DNA from 2 places in the Gemmata obscuriglobus genome. Region 1 is predicted to be linked to the other one. Evidence: riboswitches for the same ligand, from Rfam matches in the RefSeq annotation. Region 1 holds a riboswitch; the other holds the start of a gene.

Evidence for each region. A riboswitch is a leader RNA that binds a small molecule or an ion and turns the genes downstream of it on or off. The one in region 1 is predicted to bind cobalamin.
Region 2: another riboswitch for cobalamin. It lies ahead of GobsT_RS05310 (DUF1559 family PulG-like putative transporter); the one in region 1 lies ahead of GobsT_RS08255 (ribonucleoside-diphosphate reductase subunit alpha).

What each region holds. Positions count from the first base shown of each region.
Region 1 covers NZ_CP042911.1:1,968,770-1,971,973, forward strand. Annotated here, with positions in the region: gene GobsT_RS08255 (ribonucleoside-diphosphate reductase subunit alpha) at 1-1,407, opposite strand, end outside; cobalamin riboswitch at 1,619-1,828, opposite strand; gene GobsT_RS08260 (sulfite exporter TauE/SafE family protein) at 2,324-3,204, opposite strand, start outside.
Region 2 covers NZ_CP042911.1:1,321,159-1,324,362, reverse strand. Annotated here, with positions in the region: cobalamin riboswitch at 1-170, opposite strand, end outside; gene GobsT_RS05310 (DUF1559 family PulG-like putative transporter) at 531-1,343, opposite strand; cobalamin riboswitch at 1,476-1,680, opposite strand; gene GobsT_RS05305 (RidA family protein) at 1,747-2,214, opposite strand; gene GobsT_RS05300 (DUF1549 and DUF1553 domain-containing protein) at 2,337-3,204, shown strand, end outside.

The DNA.
Region 1 (3,204 bases):
CCGCACCGCCGTGCGGACCGTCTCGGCCAGCGCGGCGAAATCGAACCCGTCGCGCGTCACGTGCCGGGCCAGGTTCACCGAACCGAGGTTGCACACCGCGGTCTCACCGGCCGATGTCACCTCGACGATCTCGGTACACAGGTTGGAACTGTGGACGACCGCGCCCGGCTCGGCGGTCTGGTTGCACGCGCGGTTGCAGGCGTCCTTGAAGGTCATCCACCCGTTGCCGGTCTCGGCCAGCGTCTTCATCATCCGCGCGTACAGGTCGCGGGCCGGCACCGACTTCACGGCCAGGCCTTTTGCCTCGGCGTCGGTGTAGGCCGCGTCGAAGGCGGCGCCGAACAGGTCGGTCAGGTGCGGGACGGCTTTCGGGTCGAACAGCGACCACGGCTCGCCCGCCTCGACGCGCCGCATGAACAGGTCCGGCACCCAGTTGGCGAGGTTCAGGTTGTACGTGCGCCGGGCCGGGTCGCCGGTGTTGTCGCGCAGCTCCAGGAACTCTTCCACGTCCGCGTGCCACGTCTCCAGGTACACGCAGCACGCGCCCTTGCGCTTCCCGCCCTGGTTCACCGCCGCCACCGACGAGTCGAGCGTCTTGAGCCACGGGACGATGCCGTTGCTGTGCCCGTTGGTGCCGCGGATCAGCGACCCGCGCGAGCGGATGCGGTGGTACGCCAGCCCGATCCCGCCGGCAAACTTCGACAACTTCGCAACGTCGGCATACCGGTCGTAAATGGCTTCGAGGGCATCGGCGGGAGAATCCAGCAGGTAGCACGAGGACATCTGCGGCCGCGCGGTGCCGGAGTTGAACAGCGTCGGGGTGCTGGGCAGGTAACGGTGCGCGGACATCAGCCGGTAGAGTTCGATCGCGTCCGCGGCGGACTCGGCCAGCCCGCACGCCACCCGCAGGAAGAAGAACGCCGGCGTCTCGATGACGTGGCGCGTGTCGGGGTGCCGGAGCAGGTACCGGTCGTACACGGTGCGCAGCCCGAAGTACTCGAACAGGTCCGGCGCGGGCTCGGCGGCGGCGGCGTTGAGCTTGCGGGCGTTGGCGGCGACGAACGCCATCGTCCCTCCGGCGACCAGCCCGTGCCGGTACCCGGCCGCGATCGACTGCGAGAACGAATGAACGTCCTGGTTCGCAACCTCCTTATCGACGTAGGTCGCGAGCAACCGGGCCGCGAGCCGCGAGTACTCCGGCTCCTCCGAAATGAGTCCGGCGGCGGTCTGGATCGAGAGGCGGTCGAGTTCGGCGGTGGTGGCCCCGTCGTACAGCCCGCCGATGGTCTTCACCGCGACCCGCATCGGGTCCACGCCGGGGAGCCCGCCGCTGCACCGCTGCACCGCGCGGACGATCTTGTTCACGTTAACGTCTTCGAGCGCGCCGCTCCGCTTGCGGACCTGCATGAGCGACGGCGAATCGGGGAGCCGCGGGCGCCCCGCGGGCGGGGGAGTGATTGTGAGGTCGATGGCGGGGGTGGTCACGGCTCTCTCCCGGTGAACGCGGTGCGCGCGGGGAAAGAGCACAGGCGGATGGGTACGTGCGCGAGCGCACGTGTGCCGGCCGCCCGCCGCCTTCCCCTCGAAGGCACGGGTGTGTCCGCGCGGCGCAGGGTGTGCGCGGCGCGGGTCGGCGGCAGGTCTTCGGACTTCGGGCGGGTGCGGCGAACCGCACACCTACTGGCCGTCGCTTCCCGGCCCACCTGGGCCAGTGCGTGTGACGGCGGTCGTTCCCGTTACCGCTGCGTGGGGCAGTCCCGGATTTCCACCGGGTTCCCTTTTAGTCAGCCGCGCGAGGCGCGGCCGAACCGACGACAATCACCATCATCGGCGTTCCGCGCTGCCGGCCGCAACCAAATCCGCGCGCCGGGGCAAACGGGGCGCCGCGGGTACGGGGCAGGCAAGCCATGCGCGTTACGCGGGTTGGAACCGGTTGCGGCGCTGTAACGGGGGTTACAGCGCCACGTCAGCGACCCGACTGGACATCCGCTACCCATTCGCTGGTCGTTCGGTGGCAGTTCGCTGGGGCACAGCTACCACCGAATCCCACACCCCCAAGCACAGGAGCGGGGCACCGAGACGACAGAGTTCGAACGCGGTAATTGGGACTCAATGCGTTCAATTCAAACGAGTTGCGGCGAATTTTATGTGCAGGCGAGTTCGCTTTTCGGGCACGAATGCGGTGCCGACCGCTTGCCCGGAACCGGTCGCGGGGAGTGGAAAACTTCTGGAAGCTCTAAATGGGGGAAATGCGGTGGGGAAATGCCCGATGTGCCGAACGCGCGACCCGCGGCAACGCAGCGAACGGCACCGGTACAGCGGGTCAATTATCCGGTGCGTCGTCCGGATCGTCGTCCGGGTCGTCGTCGAGTTCGATGAACCCCATCGACGTGTGCGGCGGGCGCGGGGCCTCGGGCCGCAGGTCCGGCAGGTCCTCGGTCGGCCCGCGCGCCGGGGCACCGGACGGGGACCGCAGCAGCAGCGCCGGCGCCGCCAGGGCCATCATGAACACGCCCGACCCCGCCACCACCCAGCCCACCAGGCGCTTCAACTTCGCCGGGGACAGCTTCCCGGTCTTCCGGGCGCCGAAGTAGCTGCCGAGGATGGTCGGCGGGCCGACGATCAGCAGGCTCAGCGGGTGCAACCCGCCGCCGGCGCCCCACGCGGTGATCGCGGCGGCCACCGCCGTCGCGCACCCGATCACCATGTTGCTCCCCACCGCTACGGCGGGGTCGATGCGCAGCCACCGGATCATCATCGGCAGCCGGATCGTCCCGAGCATCAGCCCCGTGATCGCGGCCACCGCACCCAGAATGAGGCCGATGACGATCTCCCACACGGCCAGCCACCGGCCCGGTTTCCCGGCCGGGGCCGCCGCCCCTTTCTCTTCCTTGCGGCCGGCGCGGACCAGTTCCCCGCCCGAGTAGACGAGCATGGCCCCGATCACGACGTGCGACCACACCGGGCTGACGGACACGAAGAACAGCACCCCGGTCACCGCCCCGATCATGGACGGCAGGCCCATCATCAGCAGCACCTTGCCCGACACGCGGCCGTCGCGGACGTGCTTCAGCGACCCGGCCAGCGCCCCGGCCCCGGACACGGCCAAGTTCGTGGACGCTCCGGCGATCGGGTTCCCCAGCACGTACACCAGAAGCGGCAGGCGCAGGTGGCCGAGGATCAGCCCCGCCGCGGCGCCCACGT
Region 2 (3,204 bases), 650 kb from region 1:
ACGGCTCTTAGCGAGCCTCACGCGGCCTTCCCGCGGTCGCCCGCAGTGGCTCAAGTTGCGCGAAGCTCTGGCCGAACACAGCAGCGGCCCTGCGCCGGAATCGCACCGGCTTCCCTCTTCGTCCGCGCCGCCCGATGGGGCGGCACGGAACCCGTCCAGCGTTCTCCAAGATATCGCACCCCGCTCCACCGTCAACGCGCCGGGGGCTAATGCCCCGGTGTCCGGCACGGCGCCACGCACCCGATCCGGCAGGGGCGGAACCCGGTGTCCCGCGGCTGCTCGTCCGTCGGAGCCGGGATGGACGATGCCAGACACAGAAGGGTTCACGGCTAGCTTCACCAGACCATTCACGATATCGGCACAAACGGTTGCGAGGTAGTTGCTTGCGAAGATATTGATAGTTTAATATCAGTGATCGCTCGCGCAATATTTGACTTGACACTCAATCAGAAATTCTCAATCCCCCCAGGGATTACGCACCTTGAGAATTATGGACACGTGAGCACTACTGTGAATGGTCTGGGCTAGCTTCACTCTTTACCGAACTCGATGTCGCTGGCTCCGATGTCCCAGACGACCTCCTTATTGCGCAGGACCGTCGCGGCCGGGTTCTCCCAGGACGGTGCCCCGTTAATCGTCGGGGTGCGGGTCTCGACGTGCCCGTCGGCGAAACACACGTTCGCAATCCCGTCGTGCCGGAAGTGTACGTTGGGGTACTTTTGCGACGGGGACGACAGGTACCAGTTCTCGGTCAGCTTGTCGAACGGGGTGTTGCTGGGTGCGTTGGCCGAGTCCGCGAACGCGATCGTTGCGGACGTGCCACGCCGGTTGCTCACCGACACGATCGTCTCGCCCGCCACGTCCCAACTGCTGAAGTTGTCGTTGTACGCGTAACTGGCGACCGGAACGTCGAATCGGAGTGCGAATCGTTCAGGAGAGAAATTCGGGCACTGCACGATCGCCCGGTTCCCTTCGAGGTAGGGGGACAAAATGCCCTTACTCGGGTCCATCACCCGCGGGGTGGAGGTGTTGTTGGTGATCAACCCGAACCAGTACCAATCGGTGAACGTGACGTTCGGAGACGACTTCATCGACGAAACGGTGAACCGGCCGCCGTTGGTGTCGGCGTGGTTGTGCAGCGCAAGTCCGATTTGTTTCAGGCTGTTGGCGCACTTGATCCGCGCTGCCGCCGCGCGGACCTTCTGGACGGCGGGCAGCAGTAACCCGATGAGAATGGCGATGATCGCGATCACGACCAGCAGCTCGATCAGCGTGAACGCGCGGCGGCGCGTCTGAAGGCGTGAGGCGAATTGTGAAAAGGACTGCGGACGCGAACGGCGCACGGGTCGGCTCCTTCTCGCCGGGTCGGGCGAGAGCGGTTCGGGCGGACCGGGAGCGCAAAAACGGGCCAGCCGGCTGCGCGCGCAGCACGAAGAAGCAGTCGCCCGTCCGCCGGCCCGGTCCGGGGCCTCGAACAGTGGAATCGCTGACGGGCAGGTCTTCTGGCTAACGGCTCTTAGCGAGCCTCGCGCGGCCTTCCCGCGGTCGCCCGCAGTGGCTCAAGTTGCGCGAAGCTCTGGCCGAACACAGCAGCGGCCCTGCGCCGGAATCGCACCGGCTTCCCTCTTCGTCCGCGCCGCCCGATGGGGGCGGCACGGAACCCGTCCAGCGTTCTCCAAGATATCGCCCCCCGTTCCACCGTCAACGCGCGGGGCCGAATGCGCCCGGCGCCCGGCGGCCGTGGGGTCACTTCCGGAGTTGAAAAATCGCCTCCACTTCGACGCTCGTGCCGAGCGGCAACTGGCCCATCCCCAGGGCGGTACGGGCGTGGCGCCCGGCGTCCGGCCCGAACACGGCTTTCAGCAGGTCGGTGGCCCCGTTGATGACCAGGTGGCAGTCGGTGAAGTCGGGGTCGGTGTTCACGTACCCAGTCACGCGCACCACCCGCTCGATGCGGTCCAGCGAGCCGAGCTTGAGCACGACGGCGCGGAGGATGTTGGCCGCGCACAGCGCCGCGGCGCGGGTCGCCTCCTCCACCGACACCTGCGACGGCACCTTGCCCTTGCTGGTCAACACGCCGGCGTCGTAGGGCACCTGGCCCGACGCGTAGACCGTGTCGCCGAGGACCGAGAGCAGGTCGATGACGGGTCCCTCCTTCGGACCGCGGTCGAGTGGGAAACCGGCGGCTTCGAGCTTCTGTTCGCGTTCGCCCATGAGGGACCTCAGGATCGGGTGTGATCGTGCCGGGCTGTTGTACGTCGCCAGTTTCCGATTTCTTCTCGCGCGGCACTGAAGTAAGATCGTGGCAGGTACTCGTGCCCCCCGAGGGATCGGAAATGCGGTCGCTGCCCCGTTTTTCCGCCGCGGCTCTTCTGCTGATCGTCGCCGCGTCCGCCCCCGCCGCCGAACCCGGCGCGGAGTGGGCGTACAAGCCGTTCAAGCGGCCCGCGGTGCCGGACGTCCCCGCACAGAAGACGGCGGCACGGAACGACATCGATCGGTTCCTGCTCGCGAAACTTGCCGAACACAAGCTGACGTTCGCGCCAGAAGCGGACCGCCGCGTGCTGATCCGCCGCGCGTACTTCGACCTCATCGGCCTGCCGCCGGCCCCGGAGGAGGTCGAAGCGTTCGCGCGCGACAACTCTCCCGGCGCTTACGAAAAGTTGGTCGACCGGCTGATGGCATCGCCGCAGTACGGCGAGCGCCAGGCGCTGTTCTGGCTCGACGTGGTCCGGTTCGCGGAGACCGACGGGTTCAACGCCGACGCGCCGCGCCCGAACGCGTGGCGGTACCGCGACTACGTCATCAAGAGCTTCAACGCCGACAAGCCCTTCGACCGCTTCGTGAAGGAGCAACTCGCCGGGGACGAGCTGTACCCCGACGACCCGGACGCCCTCGTCGCCACGGGGTTCCTGCGGCACTACCCGGATGAGTACAACGCGGTCAACCTGGAGCAGCGCCGCTACGAGGTGCTGACCGACATCACCGACACGACCTCGGGCACGTTCCTCGCGCTCACGTCCGGGTGCGCCCGCTGCCACGACCACAAGTACGACCCCATCACGCAGAAGGACTACTTCCGGCTCCAGGCGTTCTTCGCCGGCATGTGGCCGACCGAGGCGGTCCTGCTGACACCCGGCGCGCGGGCCGAGTACCAGAAGAAGCTCGCCGCGTGGGAGGCGAAAACGGCCGAGATCCGGGCCG